3 regions of the Castellaniella denitrificans genome follow, and region 3 is predicted to be linked to each of the others. Evidence: predicted binding sites of a transcription regulator. Region 3 holds the regulator's gene; each other region holds the start of a gene.
The links. The regulator sigma-54, encoded in region 3, starts transcription at its own class of promoters, with help from an activator protein. The targets are predictions, from matches to a motif close to TGGCANGNAANCTGCTTT.

Region 1 (4,992 bases), on a different contig from region 3:
TGTGCGGCGAGCGCAGGCCCCGGTAGCGCTGTTCCAGGCGGATGGCCATGCCCACCGAGTCCCGCACGCCGAAGCGGCACCAGGTGCTGCCCACGCAGGACTTGGCCGTGCGCAGGGCCTTGCCGTAGGCGTGGCCGGATTCGAAGCCGGCGTCGACCAGTTCGCGCCAGATCGCCGGCAGCTGTTCCAGCCGCGCGCCGAACAGGTCGATGCGCTGGCCGCCGGTGATCTTGGTGTACAGGTCGTATTTGCGGGCGACTTCGCCGATGACGATCAGCTTGTCGGGGGTGATTTCCCCGCCCGGAATGCGCGGCACCACGGAATAGGTGCCGTCCTTCTGCAGATTGCCCAGGTAGGCGTCGTTGCTGTCCTGCAGGGGCGCGTGCTGGGGCGCCAGCACGTATTCGTTCCAGCACGAGGCGAAGATCGACGCCGCCGTGGGTTTGCAGAGGTCGCAGCCCTTGCCCTTGCCGTGGCGGGTGATCAGGGTCTTGAAGTCGCGGATGCCGTTGACGCGGATCAGGTGGTAGAGTTCCTGCCGGCTGTAGGGGAAGTGTTCGCACAGGCTGTGGTCCACGGCGATGCCCCGGCGCTGCAGTTCGCTTTCCAGCACCTGCTTGACCAGGGGGACACAGCCGCCGCAGGTGGTGCCCGCCCGGGTGCGGGCCTTCAGGTCGCCCAGGGTCGTGCAGCCGTCGGCGATGGCGCCGCACAGGGCGCCCTTGCTGACCTGGTTGCAGGAACAGATCTGCGCCGTGTCGGGCAGCGCGTCCACGCCCAGCGCCGGCGCGGCGCCGGCCTGCGGCGCGATCAGCGTGGCGGGTTGCGCGGGCAGGTCCAGGCCGTTGCTGAAATACTGGTCCAGCAGGCCGAAGGCCCCGGTGTCGCCCACCAGCACGGCGCCCCGCAGGCGCTTGCCCTTCGGGTCCATGACCAGCTTGCGGTACGTGCCGGCCAGCGTGTCCTCGAACACGCAGCTGACGCTGTCGGAGGCGCGGCCGTGGGTGTCGCCGATGGAGCCGACGTCCACGCCCAGCAGCTTGAGCTTGGTGCCGGGCAGGGAGCCCCGGAAGACGGGCGTGTCCCGGCCCAGCAGGTGCGCGGCGCAGACCCGCGCCATCTCGTAGCCGGGCGCCACCAGGCCGAACGTGCCGTCCCGCCAGCTGGCGACTTCGCCGATGGCGTAGACGGCGGGGTCGGAACTGCGGCAGTGTTCGTCGATCACGACGCCGCCGCGCGCGCCGATCACCAGGCCGCAGTTGTGCGCCAGGCGGTCGCAGGGGCGGATGCCGGCGGAAAAGACCACCATGTCAGTTTCCAGGAAATCGCCGTCCGAGAAGCGCAGGCGGTGGCGCGCGCGCAGGCCGTCGCCGATGGCCGAGGTCATCTTTCCTGTGTGGACGTGGATGCCCAGGGCCTCGATCTTCGCGCGCAGCAGGCGTCCGCCGGGCTCGTCCAGCTGCGCCGCCATCAGGTGGGCGGAGAACTCGACGACGTGGGTGTCCAGGTTCAGGCCGCGCAGGGCGCGGGCCGCCTCCAGTCCCAGCAGGCCGCCGCCGATGACCACGCCGCGCCGGCTGCCGGCGGCGCAGGCGCGGATGGCCTCCACGTCCTCCAGCGTGCGGTAGGGCAGGCAGCCGGGCCGGTCCGCGCCCTCGATGGGCGGGATGAAGGGGTTGGAACCCGTGGCGATGACCAGCTTGTCGTAGGGATGGAACTGCTCGTCCGAGACGTGGACCTGGCGCCGCTTGCGGTCGATCCAGGCGGCCCGCGTGCCGCGCAGCACGGTGATGCCGTGCTCGCGGAAGAAATCCTCGTCGGCCAGCGCCAGGTCCTGCGCGTCCGCGCCGTCGAAGCATTGGCTGAGCCGCACCCGGTCGTAGGCCAGGCGGGGTTCGCCGCAGAGCACGGTGATGGCGTAGCCGTGCGCTTCGCGCGCCAGTTCTTCCAGCAGGCGGTGGCCGACCATGCCGTGGCCGATGACGACCAGGCGCGGCGCCGCGTCCGGGCCCGCGGCGGAGGCGGGAAGGTCGTGGGGGTTCATGGTTCGCTCCAGGGAAATCCTGTGGTTGGATGGGATTCAGGGTCGGGGCTCAGGGCCGTGCGGCGGGCGCGTCCAGGATCGGCCGCGCGCCGGGCTCGCGGCCGGCCGTTGCGCCGGGCGACGGAGCGGGCGCAAGGGCATGGCCGGGCAATGACGCTGGCAATGGCGTGGGCAGTGGTACGGACACCGGCGCCGGCGAGGCCGCCCGATAGGCGCCCGCGACGAAGACGGCCCCGCCCACGATGTTCCCCAGTGTCACCCAGGCCAGGTTCCAGGCCATGCCGCCCAGGCTCACGGTCTCGGGGTGGTTGCCGGCCAGGGCCAGCAGCAACAGGGTCATATTGGCCACGCTGTGTTCATAGCCGCTGGCGATGAAGGCCATCAGGCACCAGAAGATGACGATGCAGCGCGCGCTGTCGGAGGACACGCGGGCCGACATCCAGACCGCCAGGCACACCAGCCAGTTGCACAGCACGGCACGGGCGAACAGGCTGGCGGCGCCGCCGTTCATCTTGTGCGCGGCGGTCGTCATCAGCAGGCCCTGCGGGTCGTTCAGCAGCCCGCCGCCTCCGCCCATGACGAACAGGCCCGCCAGCACGGCCGCGCCGCACAGGTTGCCGACCCAGCTCACCCCCAGGACCGAACACGCCTCGGCCCAGCTGCCCTGGCCCCGGTAGCGGCGCAGCGCCATGACCATGGTGTGGCCGGTGAACAGTTCCGCGCCGGCGATGACGACGAGGATCAGCGCGATGCCGAACGTGGCGCCCATGACGAGCGGGCGCTGGTCCGGCGGCACGTGGCTGCCCAGGCTGAGGATCAGCAGGATGCCCAGGCCGATGTAGGCGCCGGCCAGCATGCAGCCCACGAAGAATCCGTGCGGCGCGCGGCGCAGCAGGTCGAGTTTGGCGTTGGCGGCTCTCACGAAGCCGTCGATGGTGTCGTCGTACATGGTGCTCTCCCTGATGATGAAAGGACTTCATTCAGGGTTAAGCAATTCACGTGCCAACTTTTGAAGGCATGATCGCGCAGGCCTGTCCGCCACGCACCGCGCAGGGGGTGGCGGTGCGCATCGCGGCGCCGCGCCGGATGGCGCGGACCTTGGCCCCGGGCGGGCCGGAGGGATCGCCGATGGGGCGGACTGCATCAATGCGGTGCCGCGGTGCACCATGGATTGCCGGTGCGCGCCCGCGGTCGCGCGCTGGCGGCCGCCTGGAATATCAGTAGAATATTCATCCACATTCCGCATTCTTCATCGTCCGGCGCAGAGGATCACGCACCGGCCTGGATGGACAGGGACACGCATGCCGGACCTGATCGAAATCCCCGCAACCGACGGCCTGCGCATCGCGCTCGTCTATGCCACGTCCGGCAACCTGACCGGCCGGCCGGTCTATGCGCCGGGCGCCCGCTGCGCCCTGCGGCCGGCCGCGGCGGACTGCCTGTTCCGGGCGGCGCGCGCGGCCCGGCGGGCGGGCCTGTGCCTGGTCGTCTACGACGCCTACCGCCCGGCGGCGGCCCAGGCGGTGTTCTGGCGGATGCTGCCCGACCCGCGCTATGTGGCCGACGCGGCCCAGGGATCGAACCACACGCGCGGCGTGGCGGTGGATGTCACCCTGACGGACGCGGACGGCGCGCCCCTGGACATGGGCACGGATTTCGACGACATGCGCGACCAGTCGCACCACGACCGCGACGACCTGCCGCCCGCCGCGCAGCGCAACCGCCACCTGCTGCTGGGCATCATGCTGCAGGCCGGGTTCCGTTCGATCCCGACGGAGTGGTGGCACTACGAATTGCCCGACGCGCGGGAATATGCGTTACTGCCGGAAAGCGACATGGTCCGGGTCGCGGCGGGCTGAGCGATCGGCCGGTCCCGCGCGGACCGGGCGCACGGGCGGGCGTGGCCCCGTGGGGGGGCCAGGCGTCCCGCCGATGAAAATCCCATTGGACGGAGGCGATATGCAATCCACGATTCGAGCGGGAATCCGCCGCGCCCTGGTGGCGGCGGCGATGGGCGCGGGGGCCTGTCTCCTGGCGGGCGGCGCGCTCGCGGCGACGCCGGCCGATACGCTGGTGATCGGCAAGCCGGCCGACCCCCAGACGCTGGACCCGGCCGTCACGATTGACAACAACGACTGGACCGTCACCTATCCGGCCTACCAGCGCCTGATGCGTTACAAGCAGGTCGATGGCCATGGCTCGACCGAGGTCGAAGGCGACCTGGCGGCCAGCTGGTCGGCCTCGCCGGACAGCCTGGTCTGGACGTTCACCTTGCGCGACGGCCAGAAATTCGCCGACGGCGCGCCCGTGGACGCCCAGGCGGTGAAGCTGTCCTTCGAGCGGCTGCTGGCCAAGAAGCAGGGTCCGTCGGAAGCCTTCCCCGCCGACATGAAGATCGACGCCGTGGATGCGCGCACCGTGCGCTTCACGCTGCAAAAGCCCTTCGCGCCGTTCCTCTACACGCTCGCCAACAATGGCGCGTCCATCGTCAATCCCAAGGCCATGCAACGCGACGACGCCGACGCCTGGCTGTCGGGCCACACGGCGGGCTCCGGCCCCTATCAGTTGGTGTCCTGGCAGAAGGGCCAGTCGCTGGTGCTGGAACGCAATCCGCATTACGCCGGCTCGAAGAAGCCGACGCTGGACAAGTTCGTGGTGAAGATCGTGCCGGAATCTTCCGCGCGCCGCCTGCAACTGCAGAAGGGTGACCTGGACGTGGCCGAGGAACTGCCGGTGGACCAGCTCCAGGCCCTGAAGAAGGACAAGGACGTGCGCGTGGCGGAATTCCCGTCGCTGCGGGTGACCTATCTGTATCTGAACAACGCCAAGGGGCCGTTGCGGGACGTGGATCTGCGCCGCGCCGTGGTGGCCGCGCTGGATTACCAGGGCATCGTGGACGGCATCATGATGGGGCAGGCCAAGCAGATGCGCGGCCCGATCCCCGAAGG
Region 2 (4,992 bases), on a different contig from region 3:
CCGTTGTCGGCGACCGCGATCCTCAGCCCCATGCGGTGCTGGCCGTCGGCCAGCATGGGCTGGTGCAGGATGCGGGTGCTGAGATGCAGCGCGGGCGCGTCCAGCCCCGGGGTCTCGGCCAGCGCCTGCGCGCCGTTGCGCGCCACGTTCAGCAGCGCCTGCAGCAACTGGTCGCGGTCGGCGCGCATGTCCGGCACCGAGGCGTCGTAGTCGCGCTCCAGGCGGATCCGCTCGCCGAATTCCAGGCGGATCAGCGACAGGACGCGCTCGCACAGCTCGTGGACGTTGAAGACGCTGGGCGCGGCGGCGGGCTGGCTGGGGGAAGCCAGCCGGGTCACCAGATCGGCCAGCCGGTCGGCCTCGGCCACGATCACCCGGGTGTATTCGCGCAGGTCGTCGCGCGGCAGTTCCATTTCCAGCAGCTGGGCGGCGGCCCGCAGGCCCGCCAGGGGGTTGCGCACCTCGTGGGCCAGGTTGCGCAGGGTTTCGCGCTGCGCCTCCTGGCGGCCCCGGGCCAGCCGCAGGTCGTCCAGGTGGACGCCCTGGTGGACCGGGATCTCGATCAGCCAGGCCCAGGGCTGGCCCCGCAGCGGGGTCTTCAGGACGCTGTCGAAGCCGTCCAGCCAGGGCTGCGCGGGCTGCTCCGCCAATTGGCGCCGGGACTGGCCCAGCAGTTCCTCCGCCGCGCCGTTGGCGTGGCGGATGCGGAAGGACTCGTCCAGCAGCAGGACCGCGGTGCGCAGCAGGTCGAGGCCGGACGTGTCCATCGCACGTCCTAGAGCGCGTAGTACATGTCGAATTCGACCGGGTGCGGGGTCACGCGCAGGCGGTCGAGCTCGTTGGCCTTCAGGTCCAGGTAGGCGTCCAGCAGGTCGTTGCTGAAGACCCCGCCGCGCGTCAGGAACTCGCGGTCGCGGTCCAGGGCTTCCAGCGCCTGGTCCAGCGACGAGCACACCGTCGGGATCTTGGCGTCTTCTTCCGGCGGCAGGTCGTACAGGTTCTTGTCGGCCGGATCGCCCGGGTGGATCTTGTTCTGGACACCGTCCAGGCCCGCCATCATCAGGGCCGAGAAAGCCAGGTACGGGTTGGCCAGCGGGTCCGGGAAGCGCGACTCAACGCGGCGCGCCTTGGGGTTGCTGACGTAGGGGATGCGGATCGAAGCCGAGCGGTTGCGCGCGGAGTATGCGAGCTTGACCGGGGCCTCGTAGTGCGGCACCAGGCGCTTGTAGGAGTTCGTGCCCGGATTGGTGATGGCGTTCAGGGCGCGGGCGTGATGGATGATGCCGCCGATGTAGTACAGGGCGAATTCCGACAGGCCGCCGTAGCCGTTGCCGGCGAACAGGTTCTGGCCGTCCTTCCAGATGGACTGGTGCACGTGCATGCCCGAACCGTTGTCGCCCACCACGGGCTTGGGCATGAAGGTCGCGGTCTTGCCGTAGACGTGGGCCACGTTGCGGATCACGTACTTCATGATCTGGGTCCAGTCGGCACGCTGCACCAGGGTGGAAAAGCGGGTGCCGATCTCGAGCTGGCCGCAGTTCGCGACCTCGTGGTGGTGGACCTCGACGGGCACGCCCATCTGCTCCATCAGCAGGCACATTTCCGAACGCATGTCGGCGAAGGAATCGATCGGCGGAACGGGCACGTAGCCGCCCTTGACGGCCGGACGGTAGCCCAGGTTGTTGCCGTTGGCCTCGTTGGCGTTGGACCAGGCGCCCTCGTCGGACGAGATCTTGACGAAGCTGCCGCTCATGTCCGCGTTCCAGCTCACGCCGTCGAAGACGAAGAACTCGGGTTCCGGACCGAAATAGGCGGTGTCGCCCAGGCCGCTGGACTTCAGGTAGGCCTCGGCGCGGCGGGCCAGGGAACGCGGGTCGCGGTCGTAGCCCTTCAGGTCGGACGGCTCGACCACGTCGCAGGTCAGGATCAGCGTGGTTTCCTCGCGGAAAGGATCCAGGCGGGCGGTCCCGGCGTCCGGGATCAGGATCATGTCGGACGCCTCGATGCCCTTCCAGCCGGGCAGCGACGAGCCGTCGAAGGCGACGCCCGATTCCATCCGGTCCTCGTCCATCTGGCTGGCGGGAACGGTCAGGTGGTGTTCCCGACCCAGGGTGTCGGTAAAGCGGCAATCCACGAACGCCACTTCGCGTTCGGCGATCATCTGCACAACGTTTTCAGGGGTGGACATAAAAGCTCCTGCGCCAAGTCATGTCGTCAAAGGGAAAAGCCCGAGGCTTCGTCGGTTTCATTAGCAATGATCGTGCCAGCTTTCCAGGCCAGGATTCCAGAAGGAAGGACCTGCTGGACGGACACCGGACCGGCCACGGCGGCGCATGGATGCACCATTCAGGTGCACATTCTAGTGCTTTTGGTGCAATGGCCGCACTTTTTCAGTGCAGGCCGCCCGGTTCCATGTCCAGTCCGGCACCCGGCGGCGCCGGATCGCCCGCCGCGCACACTCGGCGGACGCTCAGGTCAGGAACTCCATCTGCAGTTCGTTCAGGAAGCTCCAGCCCCGGGGCGTGGCGCGGATGCGGTCCAGGCCGGGTTCGAGCAGGCCGCGCTCGACCGCGCGGCGCATGGCCGGCAGGATGGCCATCAGCGACAGGCCGGTGCGCTCGATGAACAGCCCGCCTTCGACGCCTTCGCGCAGGCGCAGGGCGTTGAGCATGAACTCGAAGCCCAGGTCGTCGTGGCTCAGCTCGCGGCGTTCGACCACGTGGCCGCCGGCGCCCTCGGTCGCCAGCCGCATCCAGGCGTCCGGCATGCGCGCCCGCGCCTGGCGCGTGATGCGGTCCTGGAAGGAGATCTTCGAATGCGCCCCCGGGCCGATCCCCAGGTAGTCGCCGAAGCGCCAGTAGTTCAGGTTGTGCTGGCAGGCCTGGTGGGGCCTCGCGTAGGCCGAGACCTCGTAGCGGTCGAAGCCCGCCGCCTGGATCAGTTCCGCCACCCTGTCCTGCATGGCCGCGCCCAGTTCATCGTCCGGCACCCGGGGCGGGTATTTGGCGAAGACCGTGTTGGGTTCCAGCGTCAGGTGGTACAGCGACAGGTGTCCCGTGCCGAAGGCCAGGGCCTCGCGCACGTCCCGTTCGCACTCGGCCAGAGTCTGCTCCGGCAGCGCGAACATCAGATCCAGGTTGACCCGGTCCACGGCGCGCTGGGCCATTTCGATGGCCGCGCGCGCCTGGGCGGCGTCGTGGATGCGTCCCAGGCGGCGCAGCTTGTCGTCGTCGAAGCTCTGGATGCCGAGCGAAATCCGGTTCACGCCGGCCTGGGCGTAGCCCTGGAACCGGGCCGCCTCGGCGGTGCCGGGATTGGCCTCCAGGGTGATCTCCACGTCGGGAGGCAGGTTCAGGTAGGCGCGGAACAGGCCGATGATCCGGTCGATCGCCTCGGCCGACAACAGGCTGGGCGTGCCGCCGCCGAAGAACACCGTCGAGACCGGCCGGCCCCAGACGTCGGGCACGGCCTGCTCCAGATCGGCCTGCAGGGCCCGCAGGTAGTCTTCTTCCGGCAACTCGCCGGAACGTTCGTGCGAATTGAAGTCGCAATACGGGCACTTGTGCACGCACCAGGGCACGTGCACGTACAGCGACAGCGGCGGCAGCGCCGCCAGGCCGGGCCTGCCGCGCACGCCGGGGCGGCCGTCGCCTGCGCGTTCGGGCGCGGGAACGGGAACCAGGCGCTTCATCGGCTTCCCCGCTCCCCGCCCTGGTCCTGGCCGAACTCATCGCGCAGCGCCCGCAGCAGGCCGCGTAAGGCGCGGGCGCGGTGGCTGAGGATGTTCTTCTGCTCCAGGGGCAGCTCGGCGGCGGTCATGCCCAGGTCGGGCAGGTAGAAATACGGGTCGTAGCCGAAGCCGTTGGCGCCCCGGGGGGCGTTCAGGACCTCGCCGTCCCAGGAGCCCTCGACCACGATCGGACGCGGGTCGTCGGCGCTGCGGACGTAGACCAGGACGGCGACGTAGCTGCCGCGCCGGTCGGCCTGGCCGGCCATCTCGGCCACCAGCCGGGCATTGTTGGCTTCGTCCGAGCGCACGCCGCCCGGCGCCTGGGCGTAGCGCGCCGAATGCACGCCGGGCGCGCCGCCCAGGGCATGCACGCACAGGCCGGAATCGTCGGCCAGCGCCGGCAGGCCCGTGGCGCGGCTGGCATGGCGCGCCTTGGCCAGGGCGTTTTCCACGAAAGTATGGAACGGCTCGTCGGCCTCGGGCACGCCCAGCGCGCCTTGCGGCACCATCTCGATGCCGGCCGCCGACAGGCTGGCGGAAAATTCCTTCAACTTGCCCGGGTTGCCCGAGGCCAGCACGACCTTTTTCATCGCAGGGCCGTCCCAAGATGGAAAACGCCCCCTTGGGGGGCAGCAAGCCGCAGGCGCAGCGTGGGGGCTATTTTTTTCATGCGGCCTCCAGCGCGGCGGCCTGCGCGCGGATCAGCGCCTGGATGCCGGCGGTCGCCAGATCCAACAGGCCATCCAGTTCGTCGCGGCGGAAACTGCCGCCCTCGCCCGTGCCCTGGACCTCGACGAAATCCCCGGCGCCGGTCATGACCACGTTCATGTCGGTGTCGCAGGCGGAGTCCTCCGGGTAGTCCAGGTCCAGAACCGGCCGCCCGTCCACGATGCCGACCGAGACGGCGGCCACCTGGCCGCGCAGCGGGTCGGCCGCCAGTTGGCCGCCGGCCATCAGGGCGCGCACGGCCAGGGCCGCCGCCACCCAGGCGCCGGTGATGCTGGCGCAACGGGTGCCGCCGTCGGCCTGCAGCACGTCGCAGTCCAGGTGCAGGGTGCGTTCGCCCAGCGCCCGCATGTCGAACACCGCGCGCAGGCTGCGGCCGATCAGGCGCTGGATTTCCTGGGTGCGGCCGCTCTGCTTGCCCCGGGCCGCCTCGCGGTCGCCCCGGGTGTGCGTGGCGCGCGGCAGCATGCCGTATTCCGCCGTGACCCAGCCCTGGCCCCGCCCCTTCAGGAAGGGCGGCACCTTGTCCAGCACGC
Region 3 (4,992 bases):
GGGCAGCGTGTATTCGGCGGCCAGCTCGACGCCGTGGGTGTCGGCGCGGTCGGTGTTGATGTAGGTGCGGTCGCTCGCGGCGTAGCCCGCCGGGCAGGTGCCCGTCGAGGCGCACGGCGCCGTGCCGATGTAGTCCTTGGCCTGGGTGTAGAAGAGGGCGGCGTCCAGGACCACGCCCGCGTTCTGGTAGCGTGCCCCCAGCTCGTAGTTCTGCGAGGTCTCGGGCTTCAGGCCGGGATTGGCGCGCGTCAGATTGCCGCTGCCGGCCGTGGTGTCGGAGTACATCTGCGCCAGGGTCGGCATGGTGTAGCCCTCGGAATACAGGGCGCGCAGGGTGGTGTGCCGCAGGCCGCTCCAGGTCAGGCCCAGGGACTTGACCAGGCGGTTGGTGGTGCCGTCGTCCTGGTCCGCCAGGGCGGCGCTGGTGGTTTCGTCCAGGGTCGAGCGCACGTGGTAGTACCGCAGGCCCGCGGTCAGCTTGAAGTCCCGGGCGAAGGACCATTCGTCCTGGGCGAACACCGAGGCCGTCTGGATCGAGGCGCGGGTCTGCGTCGGGCTGACCTTCACGGTCGTCGTGGGGAACGGAACCGTCCTGTAGGTGGTCGTGATGCTGTTCTTGCTGGTGTCCAGGTCGTCCATCAGGTACTGCACGCCGGCGATCGTGTAGTGGTCGGGGTGCAGCGCCAGGTCGATCTGCGCGGTGCCGCCGTAGTTCAGGTTGCGGTCGTCCGAGGTGGCGGTGTTCTTGACGTTCATGAAGGAGGTCGGCTGCACTTCGACCCGGTTCTCGAACAATCGGTCCACGGTCTGGCGGTAGGCGTCGACGTGGATCTTCCTGACCACGGGGCTCAGGTCCTTGGCGTCGTAGTACAGGCCGGCCTTGCGCAGGTCGCGCTTGGGCAGCTCGATGCGGAAATCGCGGATCGGGTCCTGCAGGTAATCCGGATCCGTCCAGCTGTCCGTGCTCAGGATGTGCTGCTCGGCCTTCAGCGCCAGGTAGTGGTTGCGGTTCTGGCCGAAGGTGTAGCCCAGGTGCAGCGCCACGTCGCTGTCGCGGTAGCTGGAACCGTCCAGGCGGCCGTCCTGGGTGTAGCGGCCGTTCGGCACTTCGCGGTCGTGGTGGCGGTCGGCGCTGCCCGACAGGCGGTAGTCGAAATCGCCCACGGTGCCGGACACGGCGGCCCAGCCCTGCCAGCCGCGCGTGCCGGAATAGTAGCTGCCGCCCGTTTCCAGCTGGATGGGCCTGGGCGCGCCGCGCTTGGTGATGATGTTGACCACGCCGCCGATGGCCTTGGCGCCGTACAGCACCGAGGCCGGCCCGCGGATGACGTCGATGCGCTCGACGTTGGCCGGGTCCACCAGGATGGGCGTGCCATAGTCGCTGTGGTCGGTGATTTCCTGCCCGTCGACCAGGATGGTCACGCGGTGCGAGGATTCGCCCCGGATGCGCAGGCGCTTCATGCCCGGCGCGGACGCGTCGACGACCTCGACGCCGGGTACGTCGCGCACCAGCTCGGCGATGCTCTCGGGCGCCTGGCGCTCGATCTGCTCCCGGTCGACGACCGAGACCGAGGCGGGGTTGTTCATGACGGATGTTTCGGTGCGCGTGCCCGTCACGGTGATGGTGTCGAGCCAGGTGGCGTGCTGCGTGCCGGTTTCCTGGGCGAAGGCCGCGCCGGCCAGCGGCAGGCTGAATGCCAGCGCCAGCGCGCGCGCCCCGACGCGCAGCGCGGCGGATGCTTCTCCCCGGCCCATGATCGCATGGTTCATTTTTGGGTTCCCTGTGTGGATCAGTGACAGGACGGGCGGGACGCGATCATGGCTCGGGGAGGGACGAGGGAGCCGGGCGGCGTGGATTGCCCGGGCGCGAGCCACACTATAGGGAATCTAAACGCATTAATCAATGATTATGATAATTATTCTCATATGCGATTGTATGAAGAGAGAAGCCGAGGCCTGAGGGAAGTCGAGACCGGGACGATGGCGTGCGCACGGACCGGCCGGGAAGCCCGGCCGAGGGGCGTTACTGCCGCTGGCGGGCGTTTTCCAGGACGGCGAGCTGTTCGGCCGCGCGATGCAGCCGGGCGGCGCGGCCGGCGGACAGTTCGTCGCGGGTCAGCATCAGGTCGCCCACGCGCAGGGGTTCGTCGCGGGTCTGCCAGGCCCACAGCAGCACGTCCAGCGTGGCGCCGGACAACTGGTCGGCCAGTTGCTGGAAGGAGGCGGGATCGACGGGACGCAGGCGTGCGCGCGCCATGATCGCGCGCACGGCCAGCCAGGTCAGGTAGGCCAGCAGCAGGGAGCAGAGCGTGACCAGCGCGCCCCAGAAGTAGGGGTTGTAGCGCTGCAGCAAGGCGGTGGCTTCCGCCCCTACGATGCGGTTTCCGGCATAATCGATGCCGTTGCCGAAAGCCAGCAGCCGGTTCAGCGCGTCATACCAGATCAGGACGACCATCACGACCAGGGCGGCCGCGAGGATCCTGGACGTGGCGGTGAGCCTGAGCAGGATCCTGCGCAGCAAGGCGTGGTCCCGACGGCTGGAGGATTCATTTCGTTCCGGTTTCATGGCTTTATTTTAGATTGAACATGCGCGCGCAACCATCCCTGGAGCTGGGCCAGCATCAGCACCTGACGCTGACGCCGCAGCTGCGCCAGGCGCTGGCCCTGCTGCAATGCTCGTCCCAGGAGCTGGACCAGGAGATCGCCCAGGCGCTGGCCGACAATCCGCTGCTCGAGACCGTCGATCCGGAACCGGAATCGGCGGCCCAGGCCGAGCGGCTGGATCGCCTGTGGTCGCAGCCCGCGCGCGCCGCCCTGCCCGACGACCTGCCGGAACCGGGCCAGCCGCCCAGCCTGATCGATCACCTGCTGCAGCAGCTGCACGCGACCCGCGCCACGGAACGCGACTGCCTGCTGGTGGTCCGGCTGATGGGCGAACTGGACGAGCGCGGCTATCTGGAATTCGATCCCGAGGCGCTGGCCGACGGCCTGCCGCCGGGCCTGGAAGTCGAGGAAGAGGAATGGCGCACGGCGCTGCGCCTGCTGCAGTCCTTCGATCCCGCCGGGGTGGCCGCGCGCGACCTGTCCGAATGCCTGCGGCTGCAGTTGCGGGCGCGCGCCGACGAGTGGCCGGCGGACGTGCTGGCCTGCGCCCGCCGGCTGACGGAGCACCTGGAGGATCTGGGCGCGGGCCGCTGGGGGCGGTTGTGCGAGGCGCTGGGCTGCGACCGCGCGCTGCTGGACGCCGCCCACCGCGCCCTGCGGCGCCTGGACCCCAGGCCGGCGGGCGCCTGGCAGACCGATCCCGTCCACTACGTCGTGCCCGACGTGCTGTTCCATCGCGCGGCGGACGGCTGGCGGGTCAGCCTCAATCCCGCCGTCGAGCCCCGCGTGCGCCTGAATCCGGAGCTGGCGGACGGCCTGGCGGGCCAGGACCTGTCGCCCGACCTGCGGGACCGGGTGCGCCAGGCGCGCAGCCTGATCCACAACCTGGACCAGCGCCGGCAGACGATCCTGCGGGTGGCGGAATACATCGCGCGGCATCAGCGGGCGTTCCTGGAGTCCGGCGTTTCCGCCCTGCGCCCGCTCACCCTGCGGGAAGTCGCCCAGGCGCTGGATCTCCATGAATCGACGATTTCCCGCGCCACGCGCTTGAAGTACGCGCAGACGCCCTGGGGCGTGCACGAGCTGAAATTCTTCTTCGGCACGGTGGTGCAGACCCGCTCGGGCGAGGAAACCTCGGCGCTGGCCGTGCAGGCGCTGATGCGGACGATGCTGGAGTCGGAACCGGCCGGCAAGCCCCTGTCCGACATGCGGCTGGCGCAGATGCTGGCCGACCGGGACGTGGTGATCGCGCGGCGGACCGTGGCCAAGTACCGCGAGGCCATGGGCGTGCCGCCGGCCAGCGTGCGCAAGGCGCGCGGGCCGGCGGGAGCCTGAGGCCCGGAGCGCCCGGATCCGGTAAAACTCGGTATCATCCTGTTTTCACCCGCCCGTTTCCCCATGTGGAACCGCCCGTCCGCCGCCGATGCCCGTGCCGCCAGCCCGCTGCTCCAGTACTGGCAGGCCGAGGCCGTTCGTCTGCGGGAAGCGCACTGGGGACCGCTGGAAGACCGCGCCGCCTGCCAGGCCGCCCTGCGCCGGCCGGCCGATCTCCAGGACCGCATCCTGGCGCGGGCCGCGTGGCTGGCCGAACACGGCGAGCTGCATGACCGCCTGGTCCAGTGGGCCGTCGGCGCCCGCTGGGCGCTGGCGCTCCTGTGGCTGTGCGCCTGCCTGGCGGGCATCGGCACGGCCGCCGCCGTCCTGGGGCAGGGCCAGGTGAACCTGGCGCTGGCCCTGCTGGGGCTGCTGGGGCTGCATGCGCTCACCTTCCTGATCTGGCTGGCCGGCTGGCTGCCGGGGCTGCCCGACTCCACCACCCTGTCGCGCCTGTGGCTCTGGCTGACGCGGCGCCTGGTCCGGGGGCCGGACGGCGCCCTGGCGGCCCAGGCCTTCCTGTCGCTGCTGGGCCGGGCGCGGGCCTGGAAGACCGCGATCGGACTGATCAGCCACGGGGCCTGGACGGCCGCCTTTCTGGGGGCGGTGCCCACGCTGCTCCTGCTGCTGAGCGCGCGCCGCTACACTTTCCATTGGGAAACCACCCTGCTGTCGCCGGACGCCTTCGTCGGCGCGACCCGCGCGCTGGGCCATCTGCCCGGCCTGCTGGGCTTCCCGGCGCCGGACGATGCCCAGATCGCCGCCAGCCTGGGCCCGCAGCCGCTGGCCGCCGGCGTCCAGGCCGACTGGTCCCTGTGGCTGATCGGCTGCATCGTCGTCTGGGGGCTGTTGCCGCGGCTGCTGGCGCTGTTCGCCTGCGTCCTGCACCTGCGCCGCCGCCTGGCCCGGCTGACCGTCGATCCGGGCCTGCCGGGCTGGCTGGACCTGCGCGAGCGCCTGCTGCCCACCCATGCCAGCCTGGGCATCGACCGTCCCGCGCCGGCGGCGGGTGGC

Region 1: the regulator sigma-54 is predicted to act here: its motif matches at 3,032-3,049, upstream of ACFO27_RS09000 (formate/nitrite transporter family protein).
Region 2: the regulator sigma-54 is predicted to act here: its motif matches at 2,249-2,266, upstream of glnA (type I glutamate--ammonia ligase).

Annotation. Positions count from the first base shown of each region.
Region 1 covers NZ_JBHSEZ010000006.1:82,580-87,571, reverse strand. Annotated here, with positions in the region: gene nirB (nitrite reductase large subunit NirB) at 1-2,044, opposite strand, end outside; gene ACFO27_RS09000 (formate/nitrite transporter family protein) at 2,094-2,993, opposite strand; gene ddpX (D-alanyl-D-alanine dipeptidase) at 3,346-3,903, shown strand; gene ACFO27_RS08990 (ABC transporter substrate-binding protein) at 4,004-4,992, shown strand, end outside.
Region 2 covers NZ_JBHSEZ010000028.1:614,710-619,701, forward strand. Annotated here, with positions in the region: gene glnL (nitrogen regulation protein NR(II)) at 1-767, opposite strand, end outside; gene glnA (type I glutamate--ammonia ligase) at 776-2,188, opposite strand; gene hemW (radical SAM family heme chaperone HemW) at 2,471-3,691, opposite strand; gene rdgB (RdgB/HAM1 family non-canonical purine NTP pyrophosphatase) at 3,688-4,320, opposite strand; gene rph (ribonuclease PH) at 4,397-4,992, opposite strand, start outside.
Region 3 covers NZ_JBHSEZ010000001.1:1,043,456-1,048,447, reverse strand. Annotated here, with positions in the region: gene ACFO27_RS04890 (TonB-dependent receptor plug domain-containing protein) at 1-1,770, opposite strand, end outside; gene ACFO27_RS04885 (hypothetical protein) at 2,024-2,566, opposite strand; gene rpoN (RNA polymerase factor sigma-54) at 2,587-3,939, shown strand; gene ACFO27_RS04875 (DUF2868 domain-containing protein) at 4,003-4,992, shown strand, end outside.